One region of the Bradyrhizobium guangxiense genome, then DNA from elsewhere that is predicted to be linked to it. Evidence: predicted binding sites of a transcription regulator. Region 1 holds the regulator's gene; the other holds the start of a gene.
The links. Region 1 encodes LexA, which represses DNA repair genes until DNA is damaged. Its sites were predicted from a motif close to TGTTCNNNNTGTGTTCNG; they were not measured.

Region 1 (5,566 bases):
CTTTGCGCCGGCGGGCTTGGGCCTCTGGCCGGCGATCGTCGAGACGCTGCGCGAATGGGTCCGCGCCGAGGCCGGCCCCGGGCGGCTGTTGCCGTGGGTGCCGGTCGCCTTCGGCGGCGGCATTGCGCTCTATTTTGCTGCCGATCATGAGCCTGTGCTGTGGCTTGTTGCGACCACGGCGGGCGCGCCCCTGCTCGGCGCGATCCTGTTGCGGCGGAGCCGGCTGTTTGCGCCGGCGATCATGATCGCGGCGATCGCGGCGGGGGTTGCCGTGGCGACCTGGAAGACCGCGCGCATCGCGCACAACGTGCTGGCCAAGCCGCTCTATTCAGTGTCCCTGTCGGGCTTCGTCGAGACGCGCGACATCCGCGAGCGCACCGATCGCTTCGTGCTGCGCGTCACCGCCATGGAGGCGCAGCGCAGCGACGTCAAGCTCGATCGGGTCCGCCTGTCCGTGCGTAAGGGCACCGCGCCGGAGGTCGGCAGCTTCGTGCAACTCAGGGCGCGGCTGATGCCGCCGCTCTCGCCGGTCCGCCCCGGCAGCTACGACTTTTCGCGCGATATGTACTTTCAGGGCATCGGCGCCTCCGGCTTCGTGATGGGCGCGATCACGGCTGCGGTGCCGCCGGACGCCGGAGGCCTGCGGCTGCGCTACGCCGCCTTCATGCAGGGCCTACGCGATGCGATCGACGCCCGCATCCGAGCCACGCTCGAGGGCGACGACCGCGCGATCGCGACAGCGCTGCTCACCGGGCGGCGCGATGCGATTTCCACGCCCGTCAACGATGCCATGTTCGTCTCGGGGCTCGGCCACGTGCTTTCGATCTCGGGCTACCACATGGCCGTCGTCGCCGGCGTCGTGTTCTTCGCGGTGCGCGCGCTGCTGGCGCTGATCCCGGGTCTCGCCGTCGGCTTTCCCATCAAGAAATGGTCGGCGGCCGCGGCGCTGGTTGCGGCGGCGTTCTATCTTCTGCTCTCGGGCGCGGAGGTCGCCACGCAAAGATCGTTCTTCATGACGGCGGTGGTGCTGATCGCGGTCATGGTCGATCGGCGCGCCATCACCTTCCGTACGCTGGCCGTGGCGGCGCTGATCGTGCTCGCGGTCGCGCCGGAGGCGCTGGTGCATCCGAGCTTCCAGATGTCGTTTGCAGCAACGCTCGGGCTGGTGGCGCTGGTGCAGATCGGCATGCCGAACCTGCTTGCCTCGCCCGACCATTCGGCGACAGCGCGCGTCGCGCTGTGGGGCGGCCGCGAGATCGCGATGTTGTTCCTGGCCTCGCTGATCGCGGGGCTTGCGACCACGCCCTACGCCGCCTTCCATTTCCATCGGGTCACGCCTTACGGCGTGCTCGCCAATCTCGGTGCGATGCCGGTGGTCTCTGCACTGGTGATGCCGGCCGGACTGTTGGGATTGCTGGCTGCGCCGTTCGGGCTCGATGGCGCGTTCTGGTGGCTGATGGGATTGGGCATCGACTGGATGGTTGCGGTCTCGCGCTGGGTGGCGGCCTTGCCGGGCGCGGTCGGCCACATCCCCGCGTTCAGTATTGCGCCGCTGGTCGGAGCGAGCCTCGGCATCATCGTGATGGGCCTGTTGCGCACGCCCTTGCGCTGGGCCGGTGCCGTGGTTCTGCTGGCTTCGATCGCCTGGGGCCTTTCGGTGCGGCAGCCCGATGTCCTGATTGCCGGGGACGGCGCGAGCGTCGCGGTGCGGGGCGGGGACGGGCGTTTGCACCTGATCAGGGCTGGGAAGGACAATTTCCTGCTGAGGGAGTGGTTGGCGGCCGACGCCGATCCGCGCGATGCCGGCAGTAGCGCGCTGGCCGACGGTATATCGTGCGACGAGGCCGGCTGCGTCACGCCGCTCGCCGACGGGCGGCTGGTCGCGCTGGCCTTGCGCATCGATGCGTTGGCGGACGATTGCAGCCGCGCCGCCTTGGTGGTGACGTCACGGCCCGCGCCGCCCGATTGCGCGGCGATGGTGGTGGATCGGCAGCGGCTGGTTCGCCAGGGCGCGCTGGCGCTCACGCCGCGTGGTGACGGATTTTCCGTCCAGGCGGTGAGGGCGAGAGGCACCAACCGCCCGTGGTTGCCGGCCGGTGCCGGCGAAGGCGAGTTCGACGGCAGTCTTGCGCCGAGGACGGCTCCCCGCAACCGCGACGCAACGCCAACGGAGACCGACTTGCAGGCCGACGATTGAGGATGGAGGGGAGGGGAAAGGGGGACGGTCCGATGGGATTCCGTGAGACGCAAGCCATACCATCTCGCCGGCCTCGGCCGGCGACGGCATTTCCTTAGCCTCGACCTTGCGGCCGGGGCGGCGTCAGCCGATCGGCAGACGCGTGACCGGCGGCCGGCTGTCGGCGATGCTCTGCGGCTTGTGCTCGCGCTCGCCGACCGGCTGGGTCACCGGCAGCTGCAGCACGGTCGCACGCTGGCCTTCGACGAGCTGCGTCACCAGCACGTATTTGCCGTCAGGGAATTCGATCGCGTCGTGATGGCGGTCGGGAATGTGCGGATCGATCTTGCCGAACTTGCCGACGCGGGAATTGACGGTGCGCGTCCAGATCCAGCGGTTGTCGTAACGGACGTTGTCGGCGAAGGCGAGCTCCGTTCCTGGAAGCAGGCAGACCGCAACGGAGAGATCGGCTTCGGAGGCGAAGCCGCGTGTCGAGGTGCCGCGGAACGTGGTCGTGACGATCGTCTCGCCGACTTCCGCGGGGCGCGTCGCGACGGCATGCAGGCTATAGTCACACATCGGGTGCTCCTCATGCGAAGAAAGCGACCCGCACCTCTCTTGGAGGCACAGGCCTCTGTCAGAGTAAGGACGCAAAGCTCTGCTTGGTTGAAGGCGAATCTGCGGCTGTGATCTGCGCGCCGCGATCACATTAACTTTCCCGGATTCGCTAGGAACAAAGCCCGCTGCCGCGCATTTGGCCGGCACGTGTCAACGGCTGGCAAACGCGACGCCTGCATCGCCAGCACGATTGCGGTGCTGCGCAATTGCATTGCGCCGGGCGTTGCAGACATGACGATGCGGTTGCGCGGCAACCGCCTGCCGGTGGTGCGACCAGCGGCGGTCACAGCGGCACTCAAGCGATACGCACTTGCCTGTCCCCTCCAACGCGGAGGCCGTGACGCGATGCTGTCTCGTGCGATCCGCTGAGGACGTGGCCGTGGAGGAGGGGCCGGATAATCTGTGCAGAACCAGAAAGACTATCCAGCCGGAGCGGACATCCGTCCGCTCCAATATCTGATCGGCGTACCGATCGAAGGCGCGCAAGGCGCCGGATGTTCCTGTACCGAGTGCGTCCGCAAATCAGTACTTCCGGTAAAGTCCGATCAGCTTGCCCTGAATCTTCACGCGGTTCGGCGGCAGGATGCGTACTTCATAAGCGGCATTGGCGGGCTCGAGGGCGATTGAGGCGCCGCGGCGGCGGAAGCGCTTGAGCGTGGCCTCCTCGTCATCGATCAGCGCCACAACGATGTCGCCGGTGTCGGCGCTCTCGTTGCGCTGGATCAGCGCCATGTCACCGTCGAGGATACCGGCCTCGACCATGGAATCGCCGCGCACTTCGAGTGCGTAATGCTCGCCCGAGCCGAGCATGTCAGGCGGCACGCTGATGGTGTGGCTTCGGGTCTGTAGCGCCTCGATCGGCGTGCCGGCCGCGATGCGGCCCATCACTGGCACCGCCACGGGCCGCTCGCCCTCGTCAGCGGGCGGGCTGGTGCTCGCGCGCACCTTGCCGAGATTGCCTTCGATGACGCTTGGCGTGAAGCCGCGTCGGTTGCCGGCGGCCGCCTGGAGCTCCGGCAGCTTGATCACTTCGATGGCGCGGGCGCGGTTGGGCAGGCGGCGGATGAAGCCGCGCTCCTCGAGTGCGGTGATCAGGCGGTGGATGCCTGACTTCGAGCGCAGGTCGAGCGCATCCTTCATCTCGTCGAAGGAGGGCGGCACGCCGCTTTCCTTCAAACGTTCGCTGATGAACCGCAGAAGCTCGTATTGTTTGCGCGTTAACATCTCGACCAAAGTCCCCCGGTTGATGTCGTTCGATTCCGAGACGGTGAATTCAGCGACAGGGCGCTACATGCTCGAAACAAATCATGAACGGACACTATATGTTCGATATGTGTTCCGCAACTGCTTAATTTACCGTGAACGAAGCGAACCTCGCGGAATACGTGTGGCCGCGCGGCTCAAACCGGCAGCCGCAACACCTCGCAAGGGCTGCCGGCTTCGGCCTTCTGCGCGAAGGGTGCGCGCACGAGAAGTACCTGTGCCGCAGCGAGATTCGCAAGCAGAGAGGAGTCCTGATGGCTGACGGGAAGGGCGACTTGCGTGCCGTCGTCGCGCAGCTCCAGACGCGCGCGCAAGTAATCCTCGCGCTGGTCGTTGGCACCGAGATCGCGGCCCAGCACGGCGCGTTCGCGGCGATGATGAATCACCTCTTGGCCCGATAGGGCACGAATCAGCGGCACCATGAACAGGAACGCGCACACGTAAGACGACACGGGATTGCCGGGCAGGCCGATCACGCGCATGGCGCCGAGCCGCCCGTGCATCATCGGCTTGCCTGGCCGCATCGCGATCTTCCAGAACGCCATCGCGATGCCTTCGTCCTTGAGCGCCTGCTGGACCAGGTCGTGGTCGCCGACCGAGGCGCCGCCGGTGGTGATCAGGATGTCCGCGCCGCTGTCGCGGGCGCGGCGGATTCCGGCGGAGGTCGCCTCCAGCGTATCCGCGGCGACACCGAGGTCGATGGTCTCGGCGCCCTCGCTGCGGGCGAGCGCATGCAGTGCGTAACCGTTGGAATAGACGATCTGGCCGGGGCCGGGCGTGGTGCCGGGCATCACCAGCTCATCGCCGGTGGCGAGGATCGCGACCTTCGGACGGCGGCGGACGGGCAGGTGCGGGTGATTCATTCCAGCGGCGAGCGCGAGATCGCGCTCGGTCAGACGGGCTCCCCTGCGCAGGAGCACGTCACCCTCGCGGAAATCGACGCCGGCCGGGCGAATGTGCCGTCCGGCGATCGCGGCCTCCCTGATGGTGACCCTGTTGCCGTCCGCAACGGTGTCCTCCTGGATCACCACCGCGTCCGCGCCGTCTGGAACGACGCCGCCGGTGAAGATCCGTACGGCTTCGCCGGTGCTGACCGTCCCGGTGAACGGCCGGCCGGCCGCGACCTCGCCGATGACAGTCAGCCTGGAATCAATCATTGCCGCATCCACCGCGCGCACGGCATAGCCGTCCATCGCCGACATGGCATGCGGCGGCTGCGTGCGCCGCGCCGCGAGGTCATGGGCGAGCACGCGGTGGTAGGCTTCGTCGAGCGAAACCATCTGCTCAGGCAGCGGCTCTGCCCCCGCCAGCACCGCAGCAAGGGCGTCGGAAACCGGCATCAAGGCCACGGCGGAACTCCTGCTGAGCACATCGATAAAATGGCGGAGAGTTCTAGCCGAGTGCAGGCGCGAGGCAAAGCAGCACGCAGAATGATTTATCGTGCGTGATCTCAGTGCGGAGGAGGGAAGCTCACGTCCGCCGGGGCATGATCCGGAAGGCAAGGCAAAC
Region 2 (5,566 bases), 1.6 Mb from region 1:
GTCGCCACGCTTGCCCCGGGTCAGGAGCTGGCAGAGCCGGCCATAGGCGGCGCGGTCGCGCGAATAGACAAAAATGTCCGGCGTGCCGTCGATGAAGACGATGCGCGCGCCGATCAGCAGCTTCGGCTTGTGCAGCACCTTGTCATTGTCGAGCTCTTTATAGGCCCGCACCACGCCGGCAAGCGTGTTGTGATCGGCGATACCGATCACGGGAATGCCGAGAATGCTGGCCTGATGCACATAGGCACGCGGATCCGAGCCGCCGCGCAGGAAGGAGAAATTGGTGGTGATGCCGATCTCGGCATAGGCGGGGGGGTTCATGCGAAAAGACCGTGCACATACCAGCCGGGAGAAGCGGGCTTGCCATCGCCATCGAACACTTCCCCTTCGTAAAGACCGTCGCGAAAGATCCAGAAGCGCAGGCCCTCGGCATCCTCGACGCGGAAATAATCCCGCGTCAGCTGCTTGCCGTCCTGCCGCCACCATTCCATCGCGATGCGCTCGGGCCCCTCCACCCGCACCACGGCATGCAGCGCGCGGCGCCAGGTGAACTGATGGGGCGGACCATCCGGCACGGCCGCGAACGGCACCTTGATCGGCTCCGGCTTGTCGAACAGCCTCAAGGGGCGCAGCGGCGGCTCGCTCTCGACGCGTGCGGGCCATTCGGCCTGCATGGCGGCAGCAAGATGATGCTGCGCCGGCGCGGTCATCACCGCGCATTCGGGGATATGGGTATCCTCAGGCAGGTGCACGACGACGCGTTTTCCACCGATGCGCGCGGCGATGCGGTCGATCAAGGCGGCGAGCTCATCATTGTCGTGGACATGAGCGTCGAGATCGCGCTGCTCCTGCACCACGATCTCGGTGCGGCTCGCCGACAGGCGCACCATGTCGAAGCCGAAGCCGGGATCGAGCGGATCGGCGAGCGCATCGAGACGCTCGCGAAACAGCCGATCGATCACCGCGCTTCGCGTCACGGGACGTCCGGTCTCGACCATGATCGCGCGCACCACGCCGTCGGTGCGGAAGAAGGCGGCTTCCAGCCGCCGCGCGCCCTTGCCCTGTTTCTCCATGGAGGCGATCAACGTGTCGGCGAGTCGCGACAGCGTCATCGCAATCATGGTGTCGGTTGCGATCGGCTCGGCGAAGCGCTTCTCGACGATGTAATCGGGCGGCGGTTTTCGCGGGCTGATCGGCGCATCGCCCTGCCCCAGCGCATGGGCGAGCAGCGTGGAGAACCGGGCGCCGAACCGCGCCGTGATCTCGCTCGGCGCGCGCGCGGCGACGTCGCCAATGGTCTTCAGGCCGGCGCGGCGCAGGCCCGTGGTGATCGCCTCGCCCGCACCGAGCGCGGACACCGGAAACTGCGCGATCGCCGCCGCCTCTTCACCATCGGCGACGATGGTGCCCGCGGCCTGCCGCGTCAGCGTGCGCGCGCAGACCGACGTGCCGGCAATTGCCGCACCGACGGCAAAGCCCTGACGGGCAAGCGTCCGGACCAACGCTCGCAACAGCGCAGCCTCGCCGCCGAACAGATGCGTGCAACCGGTGATATCGAGGAACAGCCCGTGCGGCGGATCGAGCGCAACCAGCGGCGTGAAGCGGTCGCACCAATCGGCGATATCGCTGAGCGTCTTCGCATCGGCCACCACATCGGCGTCGAACACTTTCAGATCCGGGCACATCGCCCGGGCATTGGCGAGGGGCTGGCCGATATACAGGCCGAGACGTTCGGCGGCCTCGTCCAGCGCATGGATCACCAGCGCATTGTTCTCCTTGATGACGACAATGCTCGGCTCATGATTGGTCTTAACCAGTCCGGCGCTGCCAAGAAAGCGCTGGATCCGGTCGATGGGCAGGCGCGGCAGCCACAGGCTGAGGATACGCCGACGGTTCACTGAACTGGCACTCATCACAATTCCATTCCATGATCCAGCGGCCGCATTGGCCATGACGATTGCGCAAGAGCTCGGCATCGAAGCGCGGCGCGCCCCAGGCACTCCAAGGCGCCGCAGGCATTGAAGCAGTGCCCGGCGGCGAATGCGCCGCGCGCAGCATCCATCTCGTCTCCGCGGTCGACGGCAACGGCTGCGCCGCCATCCGCAACATCAGGCCGGTGACGCCGGACGATTGCGCGGCCAGCGTCAGCTTGCGGCTCGCCACCAGATCGAACTGCCTGATATCCCCCCAAAGCTCGAGCACGACGGCGCCCAGCGCGTCGCAGGCAAGCGCGTCGGCCGAGGTGCGCAACGCGCTCTCGACATCGGCGGCGCGAACCATCACCACGCGGCGCGGATCGAGGCCGAGCTCGGATAGCCCGCTCATCGACAGCGCGCCGGCTTCAACTTCCGAAAAATCCTGCCGCACCCACAGCAGCGGCCGCTGCGCGCTCACGCGCCCCGCAAGCCCCATGACAAAACCCGTCGCGGCCGCGCCCTGGCGCCCCTCGCAAAACACCTCGTGGACCGCCGCGCGCGCGAGCCCGCCCTTCAGCACGGTATCGGCCTGGCTATGGCCGAGCGCGACGCGGTCGTGCTGATGCACGATCTCCGCCGTCTCGATGCGCTCGATCTGGCCGCGCAAGGTCGCAAGCGCGCTCATACGTGCGCCGCTCATATACGCCGCTCCTTCAGAGGTGATTGCCGATGGCTCTCAAAAAGAGAACCAGCGGCTGGCTCATTTGTTCATGATATGTTCTAATATAAAGCTAACGGCACCAGAAGAGTCAATCGAATTGGCGCGCCGTCGGATTCATGAGCTGAATCAAAGGGATTCAAATATGGACGTGCAACGCAAGCTGGAGATTCTGGCCGATGCCGCCAAGTACGACGCATCCTGCGCCTCCAGCGGCACCGAGAGGCGGGATTCCAGCGACGGCAAGGGCATGGGCTCGACGGCGCCCGGGATGGGTATCTGCCATTCCTACGCGCCGGACGGACGCTGCATCTCCCTGCTCAAGGTGCTGCTGACCAACGCCTGCAATTACGATTGCCTCTATTGCGTCAACCGCGCCTCCTCGAACGTGCCGCGCGCCCGCTTCACCATCGACGAAGTGGTCAAGCTGACGCTCGACTTCTACCGGCGCAATTACATCGAGGGCCTGTTCCTCTCCTCCGGCATCATTCGCAGTCCCGACTACACCATGGAGCAGGTGGTCAGCGTCGCGCGAAAACTGCGCGAGGAGCATCACTTCCGCGGCTACATCCACCTGAAGACCATTCCCGAAGCCGACGACGCGCTGATCGCGGAGGCCGGCAAATATGCCGACCGTCTCTCCATCAACATCGAGATGCCGCAGGAGACGAGCCTGCAGCAATTCGCGCCGGAGAAAGACGTGCGCGCGATCCGCCGCACCATGGGCCGGCTGCGGCTGAAGCTCGACGAGGCCGAGGAGAACCGCGCAACGAAAACGAAGGCCAAGCCACAGCGCTTTGCACCCGCCGGGCAAAGCACGCAGATGATCGTCGGTGCAGATAGCGCCTCCGACCACACCATTCTCCACACCAGCGCCAATCTCTACGGCGCCTACCGGCTGCGGCGCGTCTACTATTCCGCCTTCAGCCCGATCCCCGATGCCAGCCGCGCCTTGCCTCTGGTGCAGCCGCCGCTGCTGCGCGAGCACCGGCTCTACCAGGCCGACTGGCTGATGCGGTTCTACGGTTTTGACGTCGGCGAGATCGTCGACGACAGCGCGATGCTGCCGCTCGAGATCGATCCAAAGCTGGCATGGGCGCTGCGTCACCGTGACCGCTTCCCGCTCGACGTCAACCGCGCCAGCCGTGAAGAACTGCTGCGCGTGCCGGGCTTCGGCACCAGGACGGTCGAACGCATCATCGCGACACGGCGCACCACCACGATCCGCCTGGCCGATCTGGCGCGCCTGCATGTCCCCCGCAACAAGGCGCTGCCGTTCATTGTCCTCAGCGATCCCCGGCCGCCGCCACCCCGCCTCGACGAGGCGCGGCTGGTCGAACGGTTCAAGCCGAAAGCAACGCAATTGGGATTTGGCTTCTGATGCAGTACATCACCCTCGACACCGAAACCGATTTCGACGGCTGGCGCAAAGCAGCGCGGAGCCTCGTGCTTCACCACGTGCCGCCCAGTGATGTCACCTGGACCGTGAAAGGCGGCGAAGCGGACTTATTCGCGCCACAAGCGCCGTCTCCGATGCTCGAGGTGAACGAGGGTACCTTCAACGTATCAGGCAAATTCGTCGAGCTCGCCCAGGCCGCGATCCTGCACCGAGATCCCCAGCGCTTTGCGATCCTGTATCGGCTGCTGTTCCGGCTGAAGGACAACCACGATCTCATCGAGGTCGCGACCGATCCTGACGTCGCGCAGGTCACCGCCATGGCGCGAGCAGTCCATCGCGACGAGCACAAGATGCATGCCTTCGTGCGCTTCCGCGAGATCGGCAGGGAACGCCAGGCGCATTACGTTGCCTGGTTCGAGCCCGAGCATCACATCGTGGAGCTCGCCGCGCCGTTCTTCGCAAAACGCTTTGCCGACATGCCCTGGTCGATCCTGACGCCCGATCTGTGCGCGCATTGGGATGGCCATGCGCTCTCCTTCACGTCGGGTGTCAGCAGGCGCGAGGCGCCCAGCGAAGACCGGCTGGAGGAAACCTGGCGGCGCTACTACGCCAGCATCTTCAATCCGGCCCGCCTCAAGGTGAAGGCGATGCAGGCGGAGATGCCGAAGAAATACTGGAGGAACCTGCCCGAGGCTTCGATCATTAAGCCCTTGATCGAGGACGCCGAACGCATGACCGGCGCCATGATCGCCAATGCCGCAACCGATCCGCACAAGCCTCAGAAGCGGCCGGAGGCCCCGATGAAACGCAAGACCGCTGCCGACGATCTCGAAACGCTCCGCGAGGAGGCCGCGCATTGCCGCGCCTGCCATCTCTACAAGGACGCGACCCAGACCGTGTTCGGCGAGGGCCCGAAGAATGCCAATATCATGCTGGTCGGCGAGCAGCCCGGCGACAAGGAAGACCTCGCCGGCCATCCCTTCGTCGGCCCGGCCGGCCAGATGCTGGACCGTGCGCTGGAGGAAGCCGGTGTCGATCGCAAGAAGGTCTATGTCACCAACGCCGTGAAGCACTTCAAATTCGTGCCGCGCGGGAAGATCCGCCTGCACCAGAAGCCGAACACGCCTGAGATCCGGGCATGCCGGCAATGGTACGAGCGGGAAGTTTCGGCAATCCAGCCTGAGCTCATCGTCGCGATGGGCGCCACCGCCGCGCAGAGCGTGTTCGGCAAGATCACTCCCATCGGCAAGACCCGCGGCCGCCTCATCGACCTTCCCGACGGCCGCAAGGCGCTGGTGACGGTGCACCCGTCCTATCTGCTGCGGCTGCCCGATCCGGAAGCCAAGGTGCTGGAATATCAGCGCTTTGTCGAAGATCTGAAGATCGCCGCTGGCCTGCAGAGGAAAGCCGCGCACGCGGCCTAAATACTGGCAGGAAGACGCTTTTCAACCGGCGCTTGTCATCCAGCCTTCAAATCCATCGCGGACAATACCCTTACCTGAAAGTTAAGGGGCGTCCACATGACCGATGTTG

Region 2: a site for LexA is predicted at 2,682-2,699, ahead of X268_RS09060 (putative DNA modification/repair radical SAM protein). Genes of this name have one in related genera too.

Annotation. Positions count from the first base shown of each region.
Region 1 covers NZ_CP022219.1:3,501,877-3,507,442, reverse strand. The annotation lists gene X268_RS16600 (ComEC/Rec2 family competence protein) at 1-2,197, shown strand, start outside; gene X268_RS16595 (hypothetical protein) at 2,321-2,755, opposite strand; gene lexA (transcriptional repressor LexA) at 3,317-4,018, opposite strand; gene X268_RS16585 (molybdopterin molybdotransferase MoeA) at 4,195-5,406, opposite strand.
Region 2 covers NZ_CP022219.1:1,933,503-1,939,068, reverse strand. The annotation lists gene X268_RS09075 (error-prone DNA polymerase) at 1-321, opposite strand, end outside; gene X268_RS09070 (Y-family DNA polymerase) at 318-1,913, opposite strand; gene X268_RS09065 (ImuA family protein) at 1,810-2,616, opposite strand; gene X268_RS09060 (putative DNA modification/repair radical SAM protein) at 2,780-4,015, shown strand; gene X268_RS09055 (UdgX family uracil-DNA binding protein) at 4,015-5,457, shown strand; gene X268_RS09050 (inorganic phosphate transporter) at 5,554-5,566, shown strand, end outside.